Regions from separate parts of the Pseudomonas sp. LBUM1673 genome, predicted to be linked through region 3. Evidence: predicted binding sites of a transcription regulator. Region 3 holds the regulator's gene; each other region holds the start of a gene.
What was found. Region 3 encodes sigma-54, which starts transcription at its own class of promoters, with help from an activator protein. Its sites were predicted from a motif close to ANTGGCATNNANNTTGCTNT; they were not measured.

Region 1 (9,758 bases), 3.3 Mb from region 3:
AGTCGATGCAACAAAATGTCATAAGCCGACCCTTCGTCGAATAATCCCCAAGGGCAACAGGTGTCATTCTCGTTAAAGGCACACCCCATCACTCAGCGCAGGGCCGATCATACCGGGGTTTGGCCAATAAACACGGGACAAATATCGTGTTACTTATGGCCATAACATCTTTATGGTTACGTTCTTATGACAAAACGATCATTCCCTCGATGTGACGCATTGGTTAGAACTCAACTCAGGTTGACGTCGCAACGGCGTCAACACATTGGCTCGCGACGCCGGCAGCGAGCCGCCAACGGCAGAATTTTTCTGCCTGACCTCGATTGAGGTCGACGCGATAAATACAGTCAACAAGTGAGGGCAACACCCTATGAGAAGACTTAAGCGTGATCCGTTGGAAAGAGCATTTTTGCGCGGATATCAATATGGCGTTGGTGGTAAATCCCGTGAGCTTTGCCCTTTTACTCTACCGTCGGTACGCCAAGCCTGGATCAATGGCTGGCGAGAAGGACGCGGCGACAATTGGGACGGTATGACCGGCACTGCGGGAATCCACAGACTCAACGAACTTCACGCCGTCGGCTAATACAGGGCACACACTCCGACACGACAATCTGAATACGCAACGACTTAACCACGCACGTCCCATCCGGACGGCGGGCTTCGGCCCAGGGGCTCCTTCGAGGAGCCCTTTTTTATGCCTGCTCCAAATTCAGCGAAGAAACAATTGTGGCGAGGGGGCTTGCCCCCGTTGGGCTGCGAAGCGGCCCCAAAACCAGGCAACGCGGTGAATCAGAGAGAACACGGACACAGGGTTTACGACTGCTTCGCAGCCGAACGGGGGCAAGCCCCCTCGCCACAAAAGCCCTCAGCACAAGGCCCCTACACTGCCTTCAGCGCAGGGCTGCGATGGCGTCTACGGATTCACGAATCAGCGCCGGGCCTTTATAGATGAAGCCGGAGTAGAGCTGCACCAGGCTCGCACCCGCGGCGATTTTCTCAGCCGCATGCTTGCCTTCGGTGATGCCGCCCACGGCAATGATCGGCAAGCGACCGGCCAGTTCTGCCGCTAACACTTTCACGGTGTGGGTGCTCTTGTCGCGAACCGGTGCGCCGGACAATCCACCCGCCTCGTCACCATGTTCCATGCCTTCGACGCCAACGCGGCTCAGGGTGGTGTTGGTGGCAATCACTGCGTCCATCCCGGTTTCGATCAACGCTTGGGCGACTTGAGCGGTTTCTTCATCAGTCATGTCCGGCGCGATCTTGATCGCCAGCGGAACATGTTTGCCGTGACGCAGGGCCAGTTCCGCCCGGCGGGTGGCCAGGTCAGCGAGCAATTGCTTGAGCGAATCACCAAATTGCAGGCTGCGCAGGCCCGGGGTGTTCGGCGAACTGACGTTGACCGTCACGTAGCTGGCGTGGGCATAGACCTTGTCCAGGCAGATCAGGTAGTCGTCGACTGCACGCTCAACCGGCGTATCGAAATTCTTGCCGATGTTGATGCCCAGAACGCCCTTGTACTTGGCTGCCGCCACGCGAGCGAGCAAGTGATCGACGCCGAGGTTGTTGAAGCCCATGCGGTTGATGATCGCCTCGGCGTCCGGCAAGCGGAAAATCCGTGGTTTCGGGTTGCCTGGTTGCGGACGCGGAGTGATGGTGCCGATTTCGACGAAACCGAAGCCCAGTTGGGCAAAACCGTCGATCGCCGCGCCGTTCTTGTCCAGACCAGCCGCCAAACCCACCGGGTTCGGGAACTCCAGGCCCATGACCGTCACCGGCATTTTCGCCGGTGCCTTGCACAGCAAGCCATTGAGGCCCAAACGCCCGCCCGCGCCGATCAGGTCCAGGGACAGATCGTGGGAGGTTTCCGGGGAAAGTTTGAACAACAGCTGACGGGCCAGGGTGTACATGGGCAGGCTTGACTCGGTTGGCGATGAGAGGCGGCGATTATAGCCGTGCATCGTGTCCACAGGCGAGGCGCGCGGCAAAATCAGCCAGCGATGGCATATGCCTTGCACCGTCACAGGCCTCAGCACTCATGCCAATGACGGGATGAGTGGAAGGACAATGGCGTCGTCACCCGGCTTTGCCCACGCAAAGGCCTTGGGACGACGCTTTTTTTTGGAAGGTGCGAAATCGATGAATGAACCATCAACCGGCCCGCTGGCCTGGGTCAATGGCAGCGATGCCCCGGAAAAAACCGAAATCAACCTCGGCTTCATGGCCCTGAGCGACTGCGCCTCAGTGGTGGTCGCCGCCACTCAGGGCTTCGCCCAACCCTACGGCCTGACCCTGAACCTCAAGCGCCAGTCGTCCTGGGCCAACCTGCGAGACAAACTGGTCAGCGGCGAGCTCGACGCCGCCCACAGCCTGTACGGCCTGATTTACGCCGTGCACCTGGGCATCGGCGGCGTAGCCTCCACCGATATGGCCGTGCTCATGGGCCTGAACCAGAACGGCCAGAGCATCAACCTCTCCCACGGCTTGCAAGCCCTGGGAGTGACCAGTCCTGAGGCACTGGACCTGCACGTGCACCAAAGTCGCCCAAAACTGACCTTCGCTCAGACATTTCCTACGGGCACCCACGCCATGTGGCTGTATTACTGGCTGGCGAGTCAGGGTATTCATCCGTTGCAGGATGTCGATAGCGTGGTGGTGCCGCCGCCGCAAATGGTCGCGCACCTGCAAGCCGGGCGCATCGACGGTTTCTGCGTCGGCGAGCCGTGGGCTGCCAGTGCGGTGCAGCAGAATCTCGGGTTTACGATGGCCACCACCCAGACCCTCTGGCCCGATCACCCGGAAAAAGTCCTCGGCTGCACCCGCGCCTTCGTCGAGCAATACCCCAACACCGCCCGGGCATTGGTGATGGCGATCCTCGAGGCCAGCCGGTTCATCGAAGCAAACCGCGAAAATCGCCGCAGCACCGCGCAACTGTTGAGCGCTCCTGAATATCTGGATGCACCGCTCGAGTGCATCGAACCGCGCTTGCTTGGTGACTACACCGACGGCCTGGGCAATGACTGGCAAGACCCGCACGCGATGCGTTTCCACGGTGGCGGCGAGGTCAATCTGCCGTATTTGTCCGACGGCATGTGGTTCATGACCCAGTTCCGTCGCTGGGGTTTATTGCGTGACGACCCGGATTACCTCGGCGTGGCCCGTCAGGTCCAGCAACTAGACTTATACCGTGAGGCCGCCACCGCTGTCGGTGTGCCCACCCGGAGTCAGGAAATGCGCAGCAGTCAACTGATCGACGGCAAAGTCTGGGACGGCTCGGACCCGGCCGGCTATGCCCGCAGCTTCAAGCTGCACGCCATGAGCGACAGCGCTCCCCTTCTCGCCAGCCGCTGACAGGAGCCTGCGAAAATGTTGCGTATCCTGCTGATCAATGACACCGCGAAAAAAGTCGGGCGTCTGAAAGCGGCCCTGACCGAAGCCGGGTTCGAGGTCATCGACGAGTCCGGCCTGACCATTGACCTGCCCGCGCGCGTCGAAACGGTGCGTCCGGACGTGATCCTGATCGATACCGAGTCACCGAGCCGCGATGTGATGGAGCAAGTGGTGCTGGTGACGCGTGACCAGCCACGGCCAATCGTGATGTTCACCGACGAGCACGACCCCGGTGTGATGCGCCGGGCGATCAAGTCCGGCGTCAGTGCCTACATCGTCGAAGGCATTCACGCACAACGCTTGCAGCCGATTCTCGACGTGGCCATGGCGCGCTTTGAAAGCGACCAGGCCCTGCGCGCGCAACTGCACGCCCGCGACCAGCAACTGGCCGAGCGCAAGCGCATCGAGCTGGCCAAGGGGCTGTTGATGAAGATGAAGGACTGCAATGAGGAAGAGGCCTACACCCTGATGCGCCGCCAGGCCATGAGCCGCCAGCAGAAGCTGATACAGGTGGCGGAGCAGATCATTGCCATGAGCGAGTTGCTTGGCTGAAGCCTTGTGGAGCCTGTACTGACGCCTTCGCGGGCAAGCCTCGCTCCTACAAGAACCAAGCGCAAAACCTGTAAGAGCGAGGCTTGCCCGCGAATGGCCACAACGCGATCTCACGTGTTGGCACAGATCTCGCTAAGTAAATCACTGCAAGGTAACCAACGGCGGTTGCCCCACCTACGACAAAGACGTCGCTCACCTCATTCGCCCCCTGGCGGATCGGGTAGCGGCGTTTTTCCGTTTTGGCCCCAGAGACCGGGGCCGGTGGTGCGGCCGTTGTGGCGCCCCACCTGCAAGCTCATGACTCCTTCTTGATACGCCTGACAGCTGAGGTGCGCGATGAATTCAAGCTTCTGGAAATCCGGCCATACCCCGACACTGTTCGCGGCCTTCCTCTATTTCGATCTGAGCTTCATGGTCTGGTACCTGCTCGGCCCTTTGGCGGTGCAGATCGCCGCTGATCTGCACCTGACCACCCAACAGCGCGGGTTGGTAGTGGCCACGCCGATTCTGGCCGGGGCCATACTGCGCTTTGCGATGGGCTTGCTGGCTGATCGCCTGTCGCCAAAAACCGCCGGGATAATCGGCCAGGTGATCGTCATCTGCGCCCTGTTCGTCGCCTGGAAAGTCGGCATCCACAGTTACGAGCAAGCGCTGTTGCTGGGCCTGTTCCTTGGTATGGCCGGTGCGTCCTTCGCCGTCGCCCTGCCATTGGCCTCGCAATGGTATCCGCCCCAGCACCAAGGCAAAGCCATGGGCATCGCCGGTGCCGGTAACTCAGGCACCGTGCTCGCAGCCCTGATCGCCCCGGTGCTGGCCGCCGCGTTTGGCTGGAGCAACGTGTTCGGCTTCGCCCTGATCCCGCTGATCCTGACCCTGATCGTCTTCGCCTGGCTGGCCAAGAATGCACCTGAGCGGCCGAAAGCCAAGTCGATGTCCGACTACTTCAAGGCTCTGGGTGACCGTGACAGCTGGTGGTTCATGTTTTTCTACTGCGTGACCTTCGGCGGCTTCATCGGTCTGGCCAGCGCCCTGCCCGGCTACTTCAACGACCAGTACGGCCTGAGCCCGGTGACTGCCGGCTACTACACGGCGGCCTGCGTGTTCGGTGGCAGCCTGATGCGTCCGTTGGGCGGCGCACTGGCGGATCGCTTCGGCGGGATTCGCACCCTGCTGGCGATGTACACCGTGGCGGCGATCTGCATTGCGACAGTGGGTTTCAATCTGCCGAGTTCCTACGCCGCGTTGGCGCTATTCGTCTGCACCATGCTCGGTTTGGGTGCAGGCAACGGTGCGGTATTCCAATTGGTTCCGCAGCGTTTTCGTCGTGAGATCGGTGTGATGACCGGGCTGATCGGCATGGCCGGCGGCATCGGTGGCTTCGCACTGGCGGCCGGCATGGGCGCGATCAAGCAAAGCACCGGCAGCTATCAACTGGCCCTGTGGTTGTTCGCCAGCCTCGGTGTACTCGCCTGGTTCGGTCTGCACGGGGTGAAACGCCGCTGGAGAACCACTTGGGGTTCGGCAGCCGTCACCGCTGCTCGGGTGTGAGGGCTGAATGAGCCTGCAACTGAGTTTTGCCGAAGCCAGCGCCATCGGGCCTCGCGAAGAGAACCAGGACGCTGTGCGCCTGGTCACGCCGGCCCCGGCACTGGCAGCGAGCAAGGGTTACCTGTTCGCCATCGCCGACGGCGTCAGTCAATGTGCCGATGGCGGTCTCGCGGCCCGCTCGACCTTGCAGGCCCTGGCGCTGGACTATTACGCCACCCCGGAAACCTGGGGTGTCGCCCAGGCACTGGATCGCCTGCTGCTGGCGCAAAATCGCTGGTTGCAGGCCAATGGCGGCGGGCAACCGCTGCTCACCACAGTCAGTGCTTTGGTGATGCGCGGCAGGCGTTTCACCCTGGCTCACGTCGGCGATTGCCGGGTTTACCGCTGGCACGCCGACACGCTGCAACGGGTGAGTGAGGATCACGTCTGGGACCAGCCGGGCATGCAGCATGTGCTCAAGCGGGCCCTGGGGCTGGATCAACATCTGGTGCTGGACTTTCTGGATGGCGAACTGCGCCTGAACGAGAGCTTCGTACTGCTCAGCGACGGCATCTGGGCCGCGCTGGGCGACACGGCCATTGCGGCGATTCTGCGCGATCAACCTGATCTGGACAGCGCCGCGCAGACATTGGTCAGCGCCGCGCATCTGGCCGGCAGTCAGGACAATGCCAGCGCCCTGCTGGTGCGGGTCGATGCCCTCGGTGAAACCAGCATTGGCGATGCACTGATTCATCTGCAGCAATGGCCGCTCCCGCCTGCGCTGAAGCCGGGTCAGACCTTCGAAGGCTGGCAGGTCGAAGGGATCCTCGGCCAGAGCCAGCAGTCGCTGCTCTATCGGGTGCGCGACGCACAACAACAGCCCTGGCTGCTGAAAACCTTGCCCAGTGCGCTCCGTGACGATCATCAGACCGGGCAGGCGTTGTTGTCGGAGGAATGGTTTCTCAAACGGGTGGCCGGACGGCATTTTCCTGAAGTCCATGCCGCCAGTCAGCGTCAGCATTTGTACTACGTGATGCGGGAATATTCCGGGTCGACCTTGGCTGAGCTGCATGAGCGTGTCCCAACGCTGCCATTGGCTCAATGGCTGGACCTGGCCGAACGCCTGCTGCGGGCCATCGGCATATTGCATCGACGGCAGATTCTGCATCGCGATATCAAACCGGAGAACCTGTTGCTGGGGGACGACGGAGAGTTGCGCCTGCTGGATTTCGGCCTCGCCTACTGCCCCGGGCTGTCTGAAGATCAAGCTTGCGCGCTGCCCGGAACGCCCAGCTATATCGCGCCAGAAGCCTTTCGAGGTGACCCTCCTACACCGCAACAGGATTTGTATGCGGTGGGCGTGACCTTGTATTACCTGCTGACCGGGCATTATCCCTACGGCGAAATCGAAGCGTTCCAGCGCCCTCGGTTTGGTGTGCCTGTCAGCGCCAGTCGCTACCGGCCCGACCTGCCGGAATGGATCGCGCAAAGCCTGGAGCGCGCGGTGGCGTCGGCTCCGGATCAGCGCTTTGAAACGGCGGAAGAATGGTTGTTGCTGCTGGAACAGGGAGAACGACGCAGCTTGAGCGTGCGCCCCAGACCGTTGCTGGAGCGCGAACCGTTGAAAGTCTGGCGGACGTTGGCGCTGGTGTCTTTGCTGGTGAATCTGGTGCTGCTGTTTTTGCTGTTTCATGGTTGAGTTTTTCAAAAGATCGCAGCCTGCGGCAGCGCCTACGGGTGCCCACGATCTCCTGCAGGAGCTGCCGTAGGCTGCGATCTTTTGACTTTTCTGCTTCAAAACCGGGCATCGCGCCTTGAACCGGTGCACGCAAACACCCTCCTCCCACGCTGAGAGCCCATAAATTCGGCATTTGTGCGACTTGGCACAACCACTGCATTACCTTTCCCACCACACATAAAGCCCGGCCTTCAACGTAGAAGGCTGCGCTGCCCGAGAGAACGGGACAAGGACAAAGGCGTCCTCGCTAGTTAACTAGCGGGACGCCTTTTTTTGTTTGCGCAAAATTTTGTCGAGCAAGGCCTGAATGCCCTGATGAGGCAGGCCCGAGCTCCCCGGAGAACCTGATGAAAAAACTAAAACTGGTGATGATCGGCAACGGCATGGCCGGGGTTCGTACCCTGGAAGAGCTGCTCAAGCTGAGTAATGAGCTTTACGACATCACGGTCTTCGGCGCCGAACCCCATACCAACTACAACCGCATCCTGCTGTCGCCCGTACTGGCCGGCGAACAAACGTTCGAAGAGATCGTGCTCAACGATCTGGACTGGTACCTGGAAAACAACATCAAGCTGCTGCTCAACCGCAAAGTGGTGGAGATCGACCGGGTCAAACGCCGGGTCATCGCCGAAGACGGCACCGAGGCCGAATACGACCGCCTGCTGATCGCCACCGGCTCGACCCCGTTCATCCTGCCGATCCCCGGCAATACCTTGCAGGGCGTGATCGGCTACCGCGACATTGCCGACACCCAGGCGATGATCGACACCGCCAAGACCCACAAGCACGCCGTGGTCATCGGCGGCGGCCTGCTGGGCCTTGAAGCCGCCAACGGCCTGATGCTGCGGGGCATGCACGTCACTGTGGTGCACATCGGCGAATGGCTGCTGGAGCGGCAACTGGACAAAACCAGCGGCCAACTCCTGCAAACCGCCCTGGAAGCCCGCGGCCTGCATTTTCGCCTGTGCGAACAGACCCAGGCCCTGCACGACGCCGGCAATGGCCGGGTCGGCTCGGTGCAGTTCAAAAACGGCGACATCATTCCTGCCGATCTGGTGGTGATGGCCGCCGGCATTCGCCCCAACACCGAACTTGCGGAAAAATCCGGCATCCCTTGCAGCCGCGGGATTCTGGTCAACGACACAATGCAAACCTACGATCCCCGGGTCTATGCCATCGGCGAATGCGCCAGCCACCGTGGAATTGCCTACGGTCTGGTCGCGCCGCTGTTCGAACAGGCCAAGGTGTGCGCCAACCACCTCGCCCAATTGGGCTTCGCCACCTACAAAGGCTCGGTGACTTCGACCAAATTGAAAGTCACCGGCATTGACCTGTTTTCCGCCGGCGACTTCATGGGCGGCGAAGGCACCGAAACCATTACCCTCTCCGACCCGATCGGCGGGGTCTACAAAAAACTGGTGATCAAGGATGACGTGCTGGTTGGGGCCTGTCTGTACGGCGATACGGCGGACGGTGGCTGGTATTTCCGGCAGATCCGTGAGAACCATGCCATCGGCGAGATCCGCGATCACCTGATGTTCGGCGAAAACGCCTTAGGTGACGTAGGACACCAGGGCCAGGACAAAGCCATGAGCATGGCCGACACCGCCGAAGTCTGCGGCTGCAACGGCGTGTGCAAAGGCACCATCGTCAAGGCCATCCAGGAGCACGGACTGTTCAGCGTCGACGACGTCAAGAAACACACCAAGGCCGCCAGCTCCTGCGGCTCCTGCGCCGGCCTCGTCGAACAAATCCTGATCAACACCGTGGGCGGCGCGGCAGACGTCAAACCGAAAAGCGAAAAAGCCATCTGCGGTTGCAGCGACCTCAACCACGGGCAAATCCGCCAGGCCATCCGCGACCAGCACCTGCTGACCATCGCCGGCACCATGAGCTACCTGAACTGGCGCACCCCGAACGGTTGCGCCACGTGCCGCCCGGCGCTCAACTACTACCTGATTTCCACCTGGCCGGGCGAGGCCAAGGACGACCCGCAATCGCGCCTGATCAACGAACGCGCCCACGCCAATATTCAGAAAGACGGCACTTACTCTGTGGTCCCGCGGATGTGGGGTGGAGTGACCAATCCTTCAGAGCTGCGGCGCATTGCCGACGTGGCCGACAAATACAACGTGCCGATGGTCAAGGTCACCGGAGGCCAGCGCATCGACTTGCTGGGGATCAAGAAGCAGGACCTGCCAGGGGTCTGGAAAGACCTGGACATGGCGTCCGGCCACGCTTACGGCAAATCCATCCGCACCGTGAAAACCTGCGTCGGCAGCGAGTTCTGCCGCTTCGGCACCCAGAACTCCACGCAATTGGGCATCGAGCTGGAGCACGACCTGTTCAACATGTGGTCGCCGCACAAAGTGAAACTGGCCGTCTCCGGTTGCCCACGCAACTGCTCGGAAGCAGGGATCAAGGACGTCGGCATTATCGGCGTGGATTCCGGCTGGGAAATGTACATCGGTGGCAACGGCGGGATCAAAACCGAAGTCGCGGAGTTTTTCGTCAAGCTGAAAACCGCCGAAGAAGTACGCGAATACAA
Region 2 (9,758 bases), 2.1 Mb from region 3:
AGCGTGATCAGAAAAATACCCAGGATGAAACCGATAAGCCGCAGTACCGCAATGGACATAAATAACGCCTGTCTTGTTAGCGCCGCGCAGTATCGATCGGCTTGTCATTTTGTCTCGTAAAGTTTGCGTAACTTTTTTCGTTCCTCGGATTCTCTATTCGCCGGGGTAGACGCGCGACACGGCCAGTCAGAAACGCCGGTATAGACTGAGACCTATCACGATGGGAGAGACGCGTGAAATATAGAACAGTGTTGCTGCTCAGTCTTGTGCTTATACGGGCCCAGGCGCCGAAAAAGGCACGCCCATGATTGGCGCCGAACTGCTGTCATCGCAAAGCCTCACAGTTGGCTGGCTGATTTACGTGCCGGTAGTGATCTGGGCTGTCTGTCGAGCGCCCTGGGTCGAGCTGTTCAGCGACAGCCGCCGTCAGCATCTGTTGTTCGGCACGGTGTTCGCACTGTTCATGCTTTGGCTGGTGCGACGGGACTTCGACACCGGAGTGTCCTATCACTTCATCGGCATGACGGCGGTGACATTACTGCTGGATTGGCCGTTGGCGATTGTCGGCGGGTTGGTCGCGCAAGCGGGATTGGTGTTGCTCGGGCGTCAGGACCTGGCCGCTGTCGGGGTCAACGGCGCACTGCTGATTCTGCTGCCTGTGCTGATCACCGAGTGCTGCGCAATCCTGGTGGAGCGCGCGCAGCCGCGTAATCCGTTTGTGTATATCTTCGTTTCCGGTTTCTTTGCAGCAGCGCTGTCGGCGTTGTTGTGTCTGATTCTGGCGCTCACGTTGCTGTGGTACGACGAACGTTTCGCCATGCCGTATTGGCTGGAAGATTTTGTCGGTTATCTGTGGCTGCTTATTTTTCCGGAAGCGTTTATCAACGGCATGGTGGTCAGCGCATTGGTGGTGTTCTGCCCTGAGTGGCTGGAGACGTTCAATCGCACGCGCTACCTTTCGGCGCCCTGGAAGGACGACGATCCCAAATCTTGATCCACATCAAATCCAAAAAACGTTGCCGAATCCATGCTCTGGAAAACCTTCAGGAGCAACGGCATGAGTGTGTATGAGTGGGCCAGGCAGGAGTTGCGTCAGAGTCTGGATGTGGCGCAAGAGGTGGGCTTCGATCCGGGATTGAGCCTGCGCGCCTTGCTCAGTGCGGTGGTGCAGCAGAGCAAGGCGGTACGCAATATCGAAGACCTGGCCGATGAGTTGCGGTTTCTCGCCGAGAACCTCGATGAGGGCCAGGACTATGGTTTTATGCGGCCCTGAGGGTCGGGATCAGTGACGCGGGTCGAAGTCTTCGCTGAACAGCTCGTCTTCGGCATCCGGGCTCACCGGGATTTTGTGTTCTTCCGACGCCCAGGCGCCCAGGTCGATCAGTTTGCAACGGTCCGAACAGAACGGCCGGAACTTGTTCTCGGGGCTCCATTCGACAGGGGCACCGCAAGTTGGGCAATCGACGGTTGGGGTTTGGCTCATGACTGGCCTCCACGCAAAGTAAGGTAAAAGTGATGCAGGCGTTCGACCTCGCTGTGCAGCCAGGCGAGGTCACGGTCGTTGACCACCACGTCGTCGGCATGGCTCACGCGGTCCTGTCGGCTGGACTGAGCCTTGAGGATCGCCTGAACCTGCTGTTCGCTGGTCTGGTCACGCTGCAGGGTGCGTTCGATCTGTAGCTGTTCCGGGGCATCGATCACCAGGACCCGTTGGGTCATGGTGTACTGCCCGGACTCGATCAGCAGCGGCGAAACCAGAATCGCGTAAGACGATTGTGCCTTGGCCAGATGATGGGCGATTTCCTCGGCGATCAACGGATGCATCAGCGCTTCGAGCCAGCGGCGTTCATCCGGTACCTCGAAGATCAGCTTGCGCAGGGACGCACGATCCAGTTGGCCGTCGGCTTGCAACACGCCGGGGCCAAAGTGCTCGGCGATCTTTGCCAGCGCCGGGCGACCGGGTTCGACCACCCAGCGAGCCGCATGATCGGCGTCCACTACATGCACGCCCAGGTCGATGAAGTGCTGGGCGGCCGCGCTTTTGCCGCTGCCGATGCCGCCGGTCAGGCCGAGAATCCAGGGTTTTTCCACAGGGGTATTCATTTCAAACCGACAAACTGCCAATAGAAGCCGGTTATTTGACCACCCCAGAGCAAGGCAATCCAGCCGGCAATGGCCAGATAGGGGCCAAAGGGCAGCGGAGTCGAGGTTTTTGCGTCCCGCAGGCGCAGCAAAATCACCCCGAGGATGGCCCCAACCAACGATGACAGCAGAATAGTCAGGGGCAGGATTTGCCAGCCGCCCCAGGCGCCGAGCATCGCCAACAGCTTGAAGTCACCGTAGCCGATGCCGTCCTTGCCGGTGATGAGTTTGAACAGCCAGAACACCGACCACAGCGCCATGTAGCCGGCCACCGCGCCCCAGAGTGCGTCATGCAGTGATACGAAGAGCCCGAAGCTGTTGACGATCAATCCCAGCCACATCAACGGCAGCACCAGCACGTCTGGCAACAGCTGATGTTCGGCGTCGATCAGGCTCATCGCCAACAGGCCCCAGCCCAGCACCAGCACCATGCACGCCTGCCAGCCGAAACCGAAATGCCAGGCGACGAACGCCGACAGCACGCCACAAGCCAGTTCGGTCAGCGGGTAACGTTTGCTGATCGGTGCCGCGCAGTTCGAGCATCGCCCACGTAAAAACAGATAACTGAGCACTGGAATGTTTTCCCACACTCGAATTCGATGGCCGCAATGGGGGCACTCGGAGTGGGGCAGTATCAGGTTGTAAGCGGGGCCGGGGGCTTCGGGTGGCAAATCCAGTACGTCATGGGCCTGCAGTCGCCATTCACGCTCAAGCATTTTCGGCAGGCGCCAGACCACCACGTTAAGAAAGCTGCCGATCAACAGGCCGATCGCCAAAGCGGCGATCACGAAGGTCAGCGGGTTGAAGCTCAGGAATTCGTTCAAGGACATATCAGATCGCTGAGCCGAGTTGGAAGATGGGCAGGTACATTGCAACCACCAGGCCGCCGACGATAACCCCCAGCACCACCATGATGAACGGCTCCATCAGACTGGTCAGGTTATCGACCATGTTGTCCACTTCGGCCTCGTAGAAACTCGCAACCTTGTCGAGCATGTCGTCCAGTGCGCCGGACTCTTCGCCAATGGCTGTCATCTGAATCGCCATGTTCGGAAAGATGCCGGAGGTGCGCATGGAAAAATTCAGCTGCATGCCGGTTGAAACGTCCTGCTTGATGCGCAGGACCGCTCGCTTGAACACGATGTTGCCGGTCGCGCCCGCCACTGAATCCAGAGCTTCGACCAGGGGCACCCCGGCGGCGAACGTCGTTGATAGTGTGCGGGCGTAACGGGCCACGGAGGACTTGTACATGAGCGCGCCAACCAACGGCAGTTTCAACAGCCAGGTGTCCATACGGTCGCGAAAGCCTGGTGATTTTTTAAAGGCATGGCGTACGCCGAAAAACATCGCAACCAGCGCGCCGAGCAATATCCACCACCATTCCTGCAAAAACTCCGACAAGCCGATGACCATCAGGGTGAACGCCGGCAGCTCGGCGCCAAACCCTGAGAACACTGATTCGAACTGCGGCACAACCTTGACCAGCAGAATCCCGGTCACAATGATCGCGACGAATACCACGGCCAGCGGGTAGGTCATGGCTTTTTTGATCTTGGCCTTGAGGCTTTCGCTCTTTTCCTTGTAGGTCGCCACCCGCTCCAGCAGCGTATCCAGGGCACCGGCCTGCTCGCCAGCGTCCACCAGGTTGCAATACAGCTCATCGAAATACTGCGGCTTTTTGCGCAGGGCCGCGGCGAAGCTGTTACCGGCTGCGACTTCCTGTTTCACCTCGTCCACCAGCTTGCGCATGTTCGGGTTATCGAAGCCCTCGCCGATGATATCGAACGATTGCAGCAGCGGTACGCCGGCTTTCATCATGGTCGCCATCTGCCGGGTAAACAGGGCAATGTCCAAGGGCTTGATGCGTTTGCCGGCGTTGAAAATGGACGCGGATTTTTTCCGCACCTTGCCCGGGTTGATACCTTGTTTGCGCAACTGGGCCTTGATCAGCGCGGGATTTTGGCCGGTCAACTCGCCGGTCATTCTGGCGCCTTTTTTGTCTGTGCCTTCCCAGGCATATACGCTGATTTTCACTGCTTTGACCGCCATGTTCAGTCCTTGGTGACCCGGTTGATTTCTTCAAGGCTGGTGATGCCTTGCATGGCCTTGAGCAGGCCTGAAGTACGCAGGTCGTTGAAGCCGTCCTTACGCATCTGGATGTCGATTTCCAGTGAATTGCCTTCGGCCATGATCAGCCGTTGCAGGTCCGGGGTGTTCTTTACCACTTCATAAATACCTACTCGCCCTTTGTAACCGCTGTTGCACTGATCGCAACCGACCGGTTCATAGATCGTGAACGAGCCGATGCGTTCCTCAGGGAAGCCTTCCTTGAGCAACGCCTCGCGGGGAATATCGATGGGTTTGCGGCAATGGCTGCACAGTTTGCGCGCCAGGCGCTGGGCGATGATCAGGCTGACCGAGGTCGCGATGTTGAACCCCTGAATCCCCATGTTGTGCAGGCGGGTCAGGGTTTGCGCGGCGCTGTTGGTGTGCAGGGTGGAAAGTACCATGTGCCCGGTCTGGGCGGCCTTGATGGCAATTTCGGCGGTTTCGAGGTCGCGGATTTCGCCGACCATGATCACGTCTGGGTCCTGGCGCAGAAACGAGCGCAGCGCCTGGGCGAAATCCAGTCCCTGCCTGGGATTGACGTTGACCTGGTTGATGCCTTCCATGTTGATTTCTACCGGGTCTTCGGCAGTGGAGATGTTGATGTCGACGGTGTTGAGGATGTTCAGGCCGGTATAGAGCGACACGGTCTTGCCTGAGCCGGTGGGGCCGGTCACCAGGATCATCCCCTGTGGCTGCTTGAGGGCGGCCATGTACAGGGCTTTCTGGTCGGGTTCGTAGCCAAGGGCGTCAATGCCCATTTGTGCGCTGGACGGGTCGAGGATCCGGATCACCACCTTCTCGCCCCACAGGGTTGGCAGGGTGTTGACCCGGAAGTCGATGGACTTGCTTTTGGACAGACGCATCTTGATTCGCCCGTCCTGGGGTTTGCGCCGCTCGGAGATATCGAGGCTGGCCATGATCTTCAGGCGGGATGCGATGCGGTTGGCCAGTTGCGTCGGCGGCCTGGCGACCTCCCGCAGCATGCCGTCGGTGCGCATCCGCACACGGTAGATTTTTTCATAGGGTTCGAAATGCAGGTCGGAAGAACCGCTCTTGATCGCATCGAGCAACATCTTGTGGACGAAGCGAACCACAGGCGCGTCATCGGCATCTTGCCCTGCGATGGAGTCCTGTTTCTGGTCATCGACTGACTCGATATCCAGACCTTCGAGGTCGACATCGGCCATGTCTTCCAGGCCGGTGGAGTGGTTGTCGAAGAATTTCTCGATGGCGTCGCTGAGCTTGTCTTCCTCCACCAGGATGGCTTCGGTGCTCAGCCCGGTGCTGAACTGGATGTCGTTGATGGCTTGATGATTGGTCGGGTCGGAAATCCCTACGAACAGCTTGTTGCCACGCCGCCAGAGGGGCAGGGCGTGGTGCTGACGGACCAGCTTCTCGCTGACCAGCCCTCGGGGTTGGGTGTCCTTGTCCAGGCAATTGAGGTCCAGCAAGGCCATGCCGAAATGTTCCGAGGCCACTTCGGCGACCTGCCAGCTGTTCAACAGTTTGTTCTGCACCAGGTAGCTGACCAGCGAGATTCGATTGCGCTGGGCTTGCTGATACGCCTGTTGCGCACTTTGGTCGGTGATCAGCTCGGCCAGTACCAATTGCTTGGCCAGACCGCTAAGGGCGATGTCATTCATTGGGATTCCGGACGCAGACGGTTAATGACTTATAGCCTAGTCAAGCAGTGGAACCAAACCAGCCGGGGTGAGGTGACAAAAAGTGTCAGATAGTACGGATTCTGGGGGTAGGAAAGGTCTTGGCGTTGATCTCGCACCCCGTCAGCAGGGGCGCGCGGGGCTTGGCATGGCCTGTGCTTTGTCTTGTTCAGATCATGAGATTTCGACTCATGCATGGAGCCTGTCTATGAACAATCAAAAAGGTTTTACTCTGATCGAACTGCTGATCGTCGTGGCGATCATCGGGATTCTGGCAACGTTTGCGTTGCCGCAGTATTCGAAGTACCAGGCGCGAGCGAAGGTAACCGCCGCTCTTGCAGAAATCTCGGCACTGAAGGTGCCTTTCGAAGACATTATCAATCAAGGCACCGATCCCACCCTCGATCTGATCGGCGGTACGGCGGCTACAGGTAATTGCACGATTGCGGCATCGGGTACCGCTTCTACTGGTGTGGGCAGTATTGGCTGCACGATCCTCAATGCTCCGGGGCCGGTGCTCGCCAAAACCATTACGCTTTCGCGTACGCTCGCGGGTGGCTGGACTTGCGCCACAACGGCTGCGCAGGAGTATGCCCCTAAAGGCTGCACTGGTGCCTGATCCATTTTTCATCCTCCGAATGCCCCGCGTTTCACGACGCGGGGCATTTTTTTGCTCGTCATTTCCCAGGCTGTTCGAATAATCGAGAAACCCCCGACAATTCATGGCCTTAGGCCTGCGTTAAAACCCGCAAGTTGCATGTAGATAATTTCAACGTCATGCATTTTGCATGATTTCGAAAATTAGCGTTTTTGTTAACTAATTGATTTATAAGTGTTTATTTTTACTTTTCCAGTTGGCACAGCGTTCGCACTATCTCTGGTAACCCTGCTGACAAGACACGCAGCAGACTTCCCAGAAATACAGGAGTTAATCGTATGAAGAAGTTCGCCATCGCTGCTGCTACTGCTACCGCGCTGACCCTGACCATGGCCACCGCTGCATTTGCACAGACCACCCAGGTGACTCAGGCACCCATGATGCTGGCCGCCGGTGAAGTCACTGAAGCGAAAGAGGATGTTTCCGATACCTGGATCACGACCAAAGTCAAAGCAGACCTGGTGACCGAAAAAGGCATCCCGGGAACCGACATCAAAGTCGAAACCAACAAAGGCGTTGTTTCCCTGTCTTCCATGACCGTTCTGACAGACGCTCAGAAAACAACCGCCGTGGCTATCGCCAAGAAAATCAAAGGCGTCAAAGCTGTGTCCGCTGACGGCCTGAAATCCGAGTAAGGCAAGGCTTCTCGCCTGGACCGGGAGAAGGTGCGGTAGACGGGCCGAGTCATACGTCTGCCGCGACTTGAGAGTTCATGCGAAAGGCCACAAGGACGTGGCCATTACAGGCCCCGACATTCGTGTCGGGGCCTGTTCTATTTGCAGTGTCGCAAATCACCTGTGGGAGCGAGCAAGCCCGCTCCCACATTGATTGGCACCCGCATTGGATTGTGGCGGATTCAATTGCCACGCTTGCTGGTGATTCGAACCAACCGATTGCCTTCAAAGCGCAGGTACTGGTACATCCCGCTGTTGGGCCCGTAGGTCCATTCCTCGACCTGAAACTCTTCCCGGCGATTGGCGCTGCGCTTGTAGCCCAGCAGGTCGCGGGCAACGGGCTCTCCGCATTTGTGCAGCACTTCGCTGGACCTGTCTCCCACGCTGATCAATTGACTGCCGCAGCGCAAGGTATCGGCCGCCGCTGCCTGGCTGGCAGCCAGCACCAGGGCCAGATTCAGAAGCCAGCGTGCGCCCATCACTCGGCATCCAGATGCATAGGGGTAATAACGCGGCCATCGCTTTCTGCCTCACCGAGGCTGGCGTCGATGAAGTACACGCGGTCATCGGCCAACTGACCCTTGTCCACCAGATAATCCTTGATGCTGCTGGCCCGTTCTTGCCCCAGTTGACGCAACAGCACTTCGCTGGAGCTCCAGAAGGCGATCACGCCTTCACGCATTTTTTTGCTGCGTTCTTCCTTGCCCAGATCCTTCCATTCGGCGAGCGGCTGGGTCTTGAGGCGCGTGCGGTAGATCCCTTCAAGCAGCGGGGCTTTCTCGTTGTCCGGCACATTCAGCAATGAGGCCTGGGCCGGCACCTTGTCTCCGCGGCGCTGGAGCATTTTGTAGTAGTTGTACTGGTATTCCCGTTCCAGGCGTTGCTCGGCGATCAGTGGGCCATCGCTGCTCTTGGCGGCGGTGCCTTCGATTTCCAGGCGCAGGGCCGGACGTTCCTTGAGCGCCTGAGACAGTTTGACCAGCGCCGCTTCGGCATCCTTGCTCAGGTCACTTGAACCTGGTGCGAACGCGACGCTGCCCAAATCTTGCGAACCACCGCCGCTGACCAGCCCGCCAATCATTTTGAACGGCGCCGCTGCAGCTTTGACGATCAGATTGCGCAGGGTCTGCCAGACAATAGGCATGACGCTGAACTGTGGGTTGTTCAGGTCGCCGCTCACCGGCAGCTCGATGGAAATCTTGCCGTCGACATCCTTGAGCAAGGCAATCGCCAACTTCAACGGCAGGCTCACCGCGTCTGGGCTGTCGACCTTTTCACCCAGTTGCAACTGCTCGACCACCACTTTGTTTTCGGCCAGGAGTTGGCCGTTGGTGATCTTGTAATGCAGGTCGAGATTGAGCCGGCCCTTGCGGATGCGGTAACCGGCGAACTTGCCGGAGTAGGGCGTCAGGGTCGTCAGTTCCACCCGTTTGAAACTGGTGGCGATGTCCAAGGCGGCCATCGGGTCGAACGGGTTGACCGAACCCTTGATGGTCACCGGCGCATAGCGGTCGACCTTGCCTTTGATGTCGACACTGGCCGGTTTTGCCTGTCGGCTGTCGATGGTGCCGATCTTCCCGTTGAGCTGTTGAATGGCTGTGGCGAAGTTCGGGGTCAGGCTGAAGTCGGCGAAGTTCGCCGAACCGTCATTGATGGCAATACCGCCGATGTGGATGCCCAAGGGTTTTTCTTTTCCGGCTGCGGGCTTTGCCGCGGCGGTTGTGGCGCCGGAGTCGGCCGGTTGCGGGATCAGCAGGTCATCGATGTTGGTGGTGCGGTCATCGTTGATCATGAAGCGCGCATAGGGCTGGAACAGGTTGACCTTGTCGATCGACAGGCTGTCGCCGTGCTGATAGTTCAGGCCTTCGAGCACCAACTGCTGCCACTTGAGGAAGTCGCGGGTTTTCAGGGTGTCCAGGGTATGCAGTTGATCGACCTGGGCACGGCCAGTGACGTTGAACGCCAGTGGGTCGGTACTTTTCAGGTCGACCGCCAGATCACTGCCCAGCATGCCGCTGCGCAGTTCGAGGCGAATGAACGGGTTGATGTAGGACTGAGCGACGCGCAGGTCGATGTCCTTGGTCTGCACCTTCAGTTTGGCGTTGATCGGGGCCAGATTGACCACCCCGTCCGCTGTGATCTTGCCTTGCTTGCCCACGCCGGTGTCGAGCTTGAGGTTGAAAGGTGAACCATTGAGGCTGTCGAAATTTTGCAGGTCCAGGTTCAGCGGGCCCAGCTCCAGCGCCACCGCCGGTTGTGCCTTACGGTCGGCCAGGTGCACCTGATAATCGCGCAGCTGCACGTCTTTGAGCAGCACCTGCCAAGGCTTGCTCGGCGCGGTCGGTTCGGGCTTCGGTGAATCGGCTACCGCCGGTGTGCTGGCTGGCTCGGCATTGGCTTTGGCGGCCGCTTTGGATGGCTGACTGGCGAACAGTTTTTGCCAATCGAGTTGCCCATCGGCTTCGAGGGCGGCCCAGGTTTCCAGTTTCTGACTGCGAATCTTGCCGACCACCA
Region 3 (9,758 bases):
CTCGAACACATCGAGATCGGTAAACAGTGCGCCGCTCTGAAACAGCACGCCCATGTGCTTGCGCGCATCGAACAGATCGCTGCGCGACAACGTTGGCAGGTTCTGGCCGTTGACCCAGACTTCGCCGCTGGTGGGGCGCAATTGTGCACCCATCAGCCGCAACAGCGTGGTCTTGCCACACCCGGAAGGCCCCATGATGCCGGTGACCTTGCCGCGTGGGATGCGGATATCGACGTTATTGAAAATGCTGCGCGAACCGCGCTTGAAGGTCAGTCCCTTCAGCTCGACCGCGTAGGCGTTATCGGCACTCATCTAAACTCCTTGCGATGCAGCCTCTCACTCGGACGCCTGGCTTTCTGGCGAAAGCACATACCTCCCCGGGCAGGCCGAACTGGCGGCGAACTATATCACTGCAAAGGCCAAGCGCCCAAGGCCCAAGCCGGGCACGGTCAGCAAGATGACGGCCTGAAATCATCTATTTAGAGGGATTCGGTAACAAGGAATGACAAACCGCGACGAACTTGCGTGAGGGTTTCGATCATTACCGCTATAATCGCCGCCTTTTCATCAGGCTATACGATTTCCGACATGAACCAATCCAGCGACCTGATTCAATCAGCACAACGTACCATCCGCCTCGAACTGGAAGCCGTACAAGGCTTGCTACCCCATATCGACGCAGATTTCGTACGCGCTTGCGAGATGATTCTGGCCAGCAAAGGCCGCGTGGTCGTGGTCGGCATGGGCAAATCGGGGCACATCGGCAACAAGATTGCCGCCACCCTGGCCAGTACCGGTACCACAGCCTTTTTCGTGCACCCGGCCGAGGCCAGTCACGGCGACATGGGCATGATCACCCGTGATGACATCATTCTGGCACTGTCGAACTCCGGGTCCACCAACGAAATCGTCACCTTGCTGCCGCTGATCAAGCGCCTGGGCATTCAAATGATCAGCCTGACCGGTAACCCCGGGTCGCCACTGGCCAAGGCAGCGGAAGTCAATCTCAATGTAAGCGTCGAACACGAAGCCTGTCCGTTGAATCTGGCACCTACTTCATCGACCACCGCGGCGCTGGTCATGGGTGACGCCCTCGCCGTTGCCTTGCTTGAAGCTCGTGGTTTTACCGCTGAAGATTTCGCTTTTTCCCACCCGGGTGGCGCCCTTGGCCGTCGTTTGTTACTGAAAGTGGAAAACGTCATGCATGCCGGCGCCGAGCTACCGCAAGTGGTGTGCGGTACCCTGCTCAAGGATGCCTTGATGGAAATGACCCGTAAGGGGCTAGGCATGACCGTCGTACTGAACACCGATGGAAAGCTCGCCGGGATCTTCACTGATGGCGATCTGCGCCGCACCCTGGACCGCACCATTGATATCCACAGTACGACCATTGACGAAGTGATGACTGCCCACGGCAAGACCGCCCGCGCCGAGATGCTCGCCGCCGAGGCGCTGAAAATCATGGAAGACCACAAAATCAACGCACTGGTAGTGGTCGACAGCGAAGACCGCCCGGTCGGCGCCTTGAACATGCACGACTTGCTGCGTGCGGGAGTAATGTAATGAGCACGGACCTGCTGCAACGCGGCAAACAGATCAAACTGGCGGTATTCGACGTCGACGGCGTGCTGACTGACGGGCGCCTCTACTTCCTCGAAGACGGTAGCGAGTTCAAGACCTTCAACACCCTCGACGGCCAGGGTATCAAGATGTTGATGGCCGCCGGCGTGCAGACCGCTATCATCAGCGGCCGCAAGACGCCGGTGGTCGAGCGGCGAGCGAAGAACCTCGGCATTCCACACCTGTTCCAGGGTCGCGAAGACAAACTGGTGGTGCTCGACGGGCTTCTTGCCCAACTCAACCTAAGCTATGAACAAGTGGCCTACCTCGGCGACGACCTGCCAGACCTGCCGGTGATTCGCCGTGTGGGCCTGGGCATGGCAGTGGCCAACGCTGCCAGCTTCGTGCGCGAACATGCCCATGGCGTCACCCAGGCCCGTGGTGGCGAGGGTGCCGCTCGCGAATTCTGCGAATTGATCCTGCGCGCCCAAGGCCATCTCGATGCGGCCAACGCCGCGTACCTGTGAGCCCATCATGCTGAGCAAAAAGATTCGCAACATTCTGATATTCGGTTGCATCGCAGCGCTGTTCGCCGCGGTCGGCTACTGGAACATCAGCCCGGAACGCTTCCTCGACAAGCAGGCGGTGCAGGTCGATGAAGCGGCGATCGACTATTACGCCATCAACGCCCACAGCGTGCAGTACTTGCCGGACGGCAAATTGCAGTACGAAATGACGTCCGACAAGGTCGAACACCTGAAAGCAACCGAAGTGACGTTGCTGACCAATCCTGACCTGAACATGTTTCGCGGCACGGAGTTCCCCTGGCACGTCCAGAGCGAGCGCGGCGAAGTTAACCCGGACGGCACCCAGGTCGAGCTGATTGACTCGGTACGTATCACGCGCTTCGACGAAAAAAACCGCAAAACCCTGATTACCACCACCCGTATGACAGTGTTCCCGCAGCAGCAATATGCGCAGACCGATCAACCCGTTAGAATCGACGGCGCTGGCGGTGTATCGACAGGCAACGGAATGAAAGCGTACTTGAAAGAAAGCAGGATACACCTGCTATCGAACGTAAGAGGACAGTATGAGGCTCGTTAAAACTCTCCCTATTTTGCTCAGTCTGGGCGCAGCACTGGGAAGCGTGAGCGCCTGGGCTCTGCCGAACGATCAAGAGCAGCCTATCCGCATTCAGGCCGACGATGCCCAACTGGACGACAAGAATGGCGTTGCCACCTATAAAGGCGACGTGATCATCACCCAGGGCTCGATGAAGGTCACCGGCAACACCGTGACCATCACCCGCACCCCGGCCGGCGACATCGACGTGGTGACTTCGGTGGGCAACCTCGCCTACTTCGAGCAACTGCAAACTGCAGGCGACACGAAGCCGGTTCAGGGTTACGGGATGACTATCCAGTACCACGCCTCGCAAAACCGCGTCGTGCTGATCGATCGCGCCAAGGTCATCGATAAGGACAACAACGTCACCCAAGGAGAGAAAATCGTCTACGACACGGTCAAAAAACTCGCGAGCGCCGGTCGCGCCACGGGTAACAAGGTCACCGAGGCGCGTCCTCGCATCGACATGGTGATCCAGCCGAAGAAGAAAACCGACGAGCAAAAGGCCCAGTAATGGCAACTCTGAAAGCTCAGCATCTGGCCAAGAGCTACAAGAGCCGCCAGGTCGTGCGTGACGTCAGCCTGTCAATCGACAGCGGTCAGATCGTCGGTCTGCTTGGCCCCAACGGCGCCGGCAAGACCACCTGCTTCTACATGATCGTCGGCCTGGTGCAGGCCGATCAGGGCCGCGTGCTGATCGACGACCTGGATGTCAGCCACCAACCGATGCACGGTCGTGCAAAGGCGGGTATCGGCTATCTTCCTCAAGAAGCGTCGATCTTCCGTAAGCTTTCGGTGGCCGACAACATCATGGCCATCCTCGAAACCCGCAAGGAACTCGACAAGGCCGGTCGCCGCAAAGAGCTGGAAAGCCTGCTGCAGGAATTTCACATCCACCACATCCGCGACAACCTCGGCATGAGCCTGTCCGGTGGTGAGCGTCGCCGCGTGGAAATCGCCCGGGCACTGGCCACCAACCCGAAATTCATCCTCCTCGACGAACCCTTCGCCGGCGTGGACCCGATTTCGGTCGGCGACATCAAGCAGATCATCCATCACCTCAAGGCCAAAGGCATTGGCGTGCTGATCACTGACCACAACGTCCGTGAAACCCTGGATATCTGCGAAACCGCCTACATCGTCAACGATGGCCAGCTGATCGCCGAAGGTGACTCCGCCACCATCCTGGCCAACGAACTGGTCAAGGAAGTGTATCTGGGCCATGAGTTCCGCCTGTAAGCGCTGAGGTGCTGGCCAGTCGCCCAAGCGCTCGTTTCAATAAAAAATCAATAGATTTTTATTGTTACAGCGCTCTAGGCAAACACTTCAGTTTCAGGCATATAATTTGCTTATGTTTGGCGCTTCGGCGCCCTGTAGTGGATGGCGCATGTGCGCCGGCGAATAAGGTGTTAAGCCCCTGCCATGAAACCATCGCTAGTCTTGAGAATGGGCCAGCAGCTGACGATGACACCGCAGCTGCAACAGGCCATCCGCCTGCTCCAATTGTCGACCCTGGACCTGCAACAGGAAATCCAGGAGGCCCTGGAGTCCAATCCGATGCTCGAACGCCAGGAAGAAGGCGACGACTTCGATAACGCCGACCCCTTGGCCGACAAAACCGAACAGCAACCCAACGCCGACGTTCAGGAACCCTCCTACCAGGAAACCGCCCCGACGGTGGATAACCTCGAGGAAGGCGACTGGAACGAGCGCATTCCCAACGAACTGCCCGTCGACACGGCCTGGGAAGACGTCTACCAGACCAGCGCCAGCAGCCTGCCGAGCAACGATGACGACGAATGGGATTTCACCACCCGTACGTCGGCCGGTGAAAGCCTGCAAAGTCACTTGCTCTGGCAACTGAACCTGGCACCAATGTCCGACACTGATCGCCTGATCGCCGTAACCCTGATCGACTGCATCAACAATCAGGGCTATCTGGACGAAACCCTCGAGGAAATCCTCGAGGCCTTCGATCCGGAACTGGACATCGAGCTGGACGAAATCGAAGCCGTCCTGCACCGCATCCAGCAATTCGAACCTGCCGGCATCGGCGCCCGCAACCTGGGCGAATGCCTGCTGCTGCAACTGCGCCAACTGCCCGCCAAGACCCCTTGGCTAGCCGAGGCCAAACGTCTGGTCACCGATTACATCGACCTGCTCGGCAGCCGCGACTACAGCCAGCTGATGCGCCGCATGAAGCTCAAGGAAGATGAACTGCGCCAGGTCATCGAACTGGTCCAGAGCCTCAACCCGCGCCCGGGCTCGCAGATCGAGTCCACCGAAGCCGAATACGTGGTTCCCGATGTGATCGTGCGCAAGGACAACGAGCGCTGGCTGGTGGAGCTGAATCAGGAGTCGGTGCCGCGCCTGCGGGTCAATGCCCAATACGCCGGTTTCGTGCGCCGCGCCGATACCAGCGCGGATAACACCTTCATGCGCAATCAGTTACAAGAGGCTCGCTGGTTCATCAAGAGCCTGCAAAGCCGCAACGAAACCCTGATGAAAGTGGCCACCCAGATCGTCGAGCATCAGCGCGGCTTTCTTGAATATGGCGACGAAGCCATGAAGCCGTTGGTGCTGCATGACATCGCCGAAGCGGTGGGCATGCACGAATCGACGATTTCACGGGTGACCACACAAAAATTCATGCATACCCCACGGGGAATTTATGAACTGAAATATTTTTTCTCCAGCCACGTAAGTACCTCCGAAGGCGGTGAATGCTCGTCCACGGCGATTCGCGCGATCATCAAAAAACTGGTTGCCGCGGAAAATCAGAAAAAGCCGTTGAGTGACAGCAAGATCGCTGGTTTACTGGAGGCACAAGGCATTCAGGTGGCTCGCCGCACCGTCGCCAAGTACCGCGAATCCCTCGGGATCGCGCCTTCGAGCGAACGCAAGCGGTTGATGTAAGCCACGCCACAGCGTTCCAGTGGCAGGTATTTCTGCCTGCCGCTTTATGCACTGGCAACGAAGGAGAAGCTGTATGCAAGTCAACATCAGTGGACACCAACTGGAAGTGACCGAACCTCTTCGCACCTACATCGGCGAAAAACTCGAACGATTAGAGAGGCATTTCGACAAGATCACCAACGTGCAGGTCACGATGACGGTCGAAAAGCTCAAGCAGAAAATCGAAGCCACGCTGCATATTCCCGGCAATGAAGTAGTCGCAAACGCGGAGCATACCGATATGTACGCGGCGATCGACGCACTGACCGACAAGCTGGATAAACAACTCAAAAAGCATAAGGAAAAGACCCAAAGCCTCCTCCAGGGCGCGACCGGTCGTTAACACTCCCAACCCATGATCCGACTTGAAAGCATCCTGACCCCCGGCCGTTCTCTCGTGAACGTGCCGGGCGGCAGTAAAAAGAAAGCCCTCGAGCAAATTGCCAACCTGATCGCCCGGGAAGTGCCGGATCTGGAGATGCAAGATGTCTTCGAGGCTCTGATTGCCCGTGAAAAACTCGGTTCGACCGGTTTTGGCAACGGTATTGCAATCCCCCACTGTCGCCTGAAGGGCTGCACCTCGCCCATCAGCGCCCTGATGCACCTGGATGCGCCCATCGATTTCGACGCCATCGACGGTGCCCCGGTTGACCTGCTGTTTGTACTGCTGGTCCCGGAAGCCGCCACCGATGCGCACCTGGAACTGCTGCGCCAGATCGCCAGCATGCTTGATCGCAAGGAAGTGCGTGAAAAACTGCGCAGCGCCCCGAGCAACGAAGCCTTGTATCAGGTTGTCCTGGACGAGCAAAACGGTCACTAATCATGCGCCTGATCATCGTCAGTGGCCGCTCCGGCTCAGGTAAAAGCACCGCCCTCGATGTTCTCGAGGACAACGGCTACTACTGCATCGACAACCTGCCTGCCGGCTTGCTGCCGGAATTGGCTGAACGCGCGCTGATTCACACCGAACTGGCACAACCGCTGGTGGCCGTGTCCATCGATGCGCGCAACCTGCCGAGCCACCTGTCACGGTTTCCCGAACTGCTGGAAGAAGTCCGCAGCCGGCATATCCAGTGTGATGTGCTGTACCTGGACGCCGATGAAGAAACCCTGCTCAAACGCTTTTCGGAAACCCGCCGTCGTCACCCGCTGAGCAGCGCCAATCGCTCACTGGCGGAGGCAATACAGGACGAAACCAATCTGCTGGGGCCTATTGCCGATCTGGCCGACCTCAAGGTCAACACCACCAATCTGAACCTGTATCAGCTGCGCGATACCATCAAGCTGCGCCTGCTGAATCAGCCGGAACCGGGCACTGCGTTCCTGGTGGAATCTTTCGGGTTCAAGCGTGGCATGCCGGTGGATGCCGATCTGGTGTTCGATGTGCGCTGCCTGCCCAACCCTTACTGGAAGCCAGAGCTACGAGCACAGTCCGGGCTCGATCAACCGGTGGCCGAGTACCTGGCGGCACAGCCGGACGTCGAGGAGATGTTCCAGGACATTTCCTCCTACCTGCTCAAGTGGCTGCCCCGCTTTGCCGCCAGCAACCGCGCCTATGTCACCATTGCCATCGGCTGCACCGGCGGGCATCACCGCTCTGTCTACCTGACCGAACGTCTGGGTCAGGTCCTGCAACAATCCCTGAAGAACGTCCAGGTTCGCCACCGCGACCTCAGCTAAAGGATTCACATCGCGATGCCTGCTCTGGAAATCGAAATCATCAACAAGCTGGGCCTGCATGCCCGCGCTTCAGCAAAATTCGTTGGCGTCGCCGGTGAGTTCAAGGATTGCACGATCAGAGTAGGACGCACGCCGGAATCGACTGTCGACGGTAAGAGCATCATGGCAATGATGATGCTCGCGGCGGGCAAGGGCACCATAATTCACCTGAGCACCGAAGGAGAAAGGGCCGATGAGGCGCTGCAGGCATTGGTGGATTTGATCAATGACTACTTCGGCGAAGGCGGGTAACGCGCTCTAGGCGAGCGCGGTATCCATCACCATCATCAGGCAAAACCCGATCAGCAGCCCAAGGCTAGCCAGTTTGTCGTGACCATGGCGTCGCGACTCGGGAATCACTTCGTGGGTCACCACCAGCAGCATCGCACCGGCCGCCAGTGCCAGACCCAACGGCAACAGCAGTTCGGCCAGGCTCACCAGCCAGGCGCACAACAATGCGAAGACCGGCTCGACCAATCCTGACGCAGCACCGATCAGGAACGCCTTGACCCGCGACATCCCCGCTCCGGCCAACACCAACGCAATCACCAGCCCTTCCGGCACATCCTGCAAAGCGATGCCCATGGCCAGGCTGTCGGCGTCAGGCATGCCACCACCGGCCGAGACGCCGACCGCCATGCCTTCGGGGATGTTGTGGGCAATGATGGCAAACACAAACAACCAGATCCGCGGTGGAATCACCGGTCGCTCCAGCGTCCCCACAAGCATTTCAGCCGTAGCGCCAGACACCTTGCGATCCACCAGAAACAGCCCGAATGCGCCCAGCATGATGCCAAAGCTGATCAGACCGCTGGCCACCCAAGGCGTCAGCCCGAGGTTTTCGGCCGCGGTAATGCCCGGCACGATCAGCGAAAATGCCGTCGCCGCGAGCATCACCCCGGCCCCGAAACCGAGCAGGGTGTCGCTGACCGCCTGAGGCATCCGCCGAATCACCAGCACCGGCACAGCGCCCAGGGCTGTGCCCAAGGCGCAGATCGCCCCGCCTTGCAGGGCGCGCAGCAGTTTCGGTTCAAGGTCCAGCCAGCTCAGCCCCTGGGCAACCAGTAATGTCATGCCCGCCAGCAGCAACAGCGATCCCAGTGCGTAACGAAACATCCGTCCACTTCCGATCGCCAGTGTTTCAGTGCCCATAGTCAGCCCTGGATTGTTTTATAGAGACTTAAACCAGTGCAGCCTGATAGCGTGCAGCGACTTCGGGCCAATTGATCACGTTGTAGAATGCATTGATGTATTCCGGACGGCGGTTCTGATAGCGCAGGTAATAAGCGTGCTCCCAGACGTCCAGCCCGAGGATCGGCGTATTGCCGCTCATCAATGGGCTGTCCTGGTTGCCACTGCTTTCAACGATCAAAGTCTTTTGCGGTGTCACGCTCAACCAGGCCCAACCGCTGCCGAAACGGGTCAACGCAGCTTTGGTGAAAGCCTCCTTGAAGCTGTCGAGACCACCCAGTTGTTCCTCGATCGCCTTGGCCAGCGCACCTTCAGGCCGGCCACCGCCGTTGGGCGCCATGACTTCCCAGAACAGTGAATGGTTGGCATGCCCACCGCCCTGATTAATCACCGCCGCACGGAGTTTTTCCGGCAATTGCTGGACCGCCGCCACCAGTTTTTCCACAGGCCATTCAGAAAATTCGGTGCCTTCGACTGCTGCGTTGAGGTTGTTGATGTAGGTCTGGTGGTGTTTGGTGTAGTGGATTTCCATGGTCTGCGCATCAATGTGCGGTTCCAGGGCATCGTAGGCGTACGGCAAGGCAGGTAAGGTAAAAGCCATTTTCAATGAGCTCCATGTTGTAAGGGCGCAGGCTGATGCCCGGGCGACGTCTCGGTGTGCAGCAATCGGTGGGTGCGCGGATACTCGCCGTGTTCGCTAATAAAGTTCAGCAGTTCGACATAGGTTTTGCTGCTCTGGCGCAACGCGGCTTCACGCAGGGCCGGCGACAGTCGCGGGTCCTGCATGGTCTGCAACAGCCGTTGATGGATCGCGCACAAATACTCGGCGCTCTCCTCCGGCTGGTTCAGACGCAAGTGCAGGTCCGCCAGGTTGTGATGGGAGATCACGCAGGCCGCCACCGCTTCGTCGGCATCCGCCCAGCGCTCGAACAACACCTGGGCCAGGGCCAATGCCTGCAAATAGGCCTCGCGGGCATCGACCAGCTCGCCTAGCATGAAACAGCGATTTGCTCTTTCGATCGTGCGTTTCCAGTGCTCCATGGTGAGCCTCCAAAGCGGTAGCGGGGATTACACACCGCCTGCGGTGAGCTTTTCTGGGTTGAGCAACTCTTCCAGTTGGCTGCGTGACAGGTCGGTGTGTTCCAGGGCGACATCAATCACCGGACGGCCCTGCTGATACGCCTTCTTGGCGATTTCAGCGGCTT

Region 1: a site for sigma-54 is predicted at 2,003-2,022, ahead of ACA044_RS20530 (CmpA/NrtA family ABC transporter substrate-binding protein). Genes of this name have one in related genera too.
Region 2: a site for sigma-54 is predicted at 6,055-6,074, ahead of ACA044_RS25915 (pilin). Genes of this name have one in related genera too.

What each region holds. Positions count from the first base shown of each region.
Region 1 is NZ_CP166780.1:4,450,428-4,460,185, forward strand. It holds gene rmf (ribosome modulation factor) at 371-586, shown strand; gene ACA044_RS20525 (quinone-dependent dihydroorotate dehydrogenase) at 894-1,913, opposite strand; gene ACA044_RS20530 (CmpA/NrtA family ABC transporter substrate-binding protein) at 2,143-3,354, shown strand; gene ACA044_RS20535 (ANTAR domain-containing response regulator) at 3,370-3,945, shown strand; gene ACA044_RS20540 (nitrate/nitrite transporter) at 4,282-5,493, shown strand; gene ACA044_RS20545 (bifunctional protein-serine/threonine kinase/phosphatase) at 5,501-7,171, shown strand; gene nirB (nitrite reductase large subunit NirB) at 7,558-9,758, shown strand, end outside.
Region 2 is NZ_CP166780.1:5,656,591-5,666,348, reverse strand. It holds gene ACA044_RS25955 (TrkH family potassium uptake protein) at 1-59, opposite strand, end outside; gene ACA044_RS25950 (energy-coupling factor ABC transporter permease) at 305-994, shown strand; gene ACA044_RS25945 (hypothetical protein) at 1,058-1,273, shown strand; gene yacG (DNA gyrase inhibitor YacG) at 1,283-1,483, opposite strand; gene coaE (dephospho-CoA kinase) at 1,480-2,103, opposite strand; gene ACA044_RS25930 (prepilin peptidase) at 2,100-2,972, opposite strand; gene ACA044_RS25925 (type II secretion system F family protein) at 2,974-4,191, opposite strand; gene pilB (type IV-A pilus assembly ATPase PilB) at 4,194-5,894, opposite strand; gene ACA044_RS25915 (pilin) at 6,121-6,531, shown strand; gene ACA044_RS25910 (BON domain-containing protein) at 6,849-7,205, shown strand; gene ACA044_RS25905 (DUF2845 domain-containing protein) at 7,427-7,723, opposite strand; gene ACA044_RS25900 (DUF748 domain-containing protein) at 7,723-9,758, opposite strand, start outside.
Region 3 is NZ_CP166780.1:1,015,772-1,025,529, reverse strand. It holds gene ACA044_RS04525 (ATP-binding cassette domain-containing protein) at 1-312, opposite strand, end outside; gene ACA044_RS04520 (KpsF/GutQ family sugar-phosphate isomerase) at 589-1,563, shown strand; gene ACA044_RS04515 (KdsC family phosphatase) at 1,563-2,087, shown strand; gene lptC (LPS export ABC transporter periplasmic protein LptC) at 2,095-2,667, shown strand; gene lptA (lipopolysaccharide transport periplasmic protein LptA) at 2,654-3,202, shown strand; gene lptB (LPS export ABC transporter ATP-binding protein) at 3,202-3,927, shown strand; gene ACA044_RS04495 (RNA polymerase factor sigma-54) at 4,111-5,604, shown strand; gene hpf (ribosome hibernation-promoting factor, HPF/YfiA family) at 5,678-5,986, shown strand; gene ptsN (PTS IIA-like nitrogen regulatory protein PtsN) at 5,999-6,463, shown strand; gene rapZ (RNase adapter RapZ) at 6,466-7,323, shown strand; gene ACA044_RS04475 (HPr family phosphocarrier protein) at 7,339-7,614, shown strand; gene ACA044_RS04470 (ZIP family metal transporter) at 7,621-8,514, opposite strand; gene ACA044_RS04465 (superoxide dismutase) at 8,543-9,154, opposite strand; gene ACA044_RS04460 (DUF2753 family protein) at 9,157-9,594, opposite strand; gene ACA044_RS04455 (class II fumarate hydratase) at 9,622-9,758, opposite strand, start outside.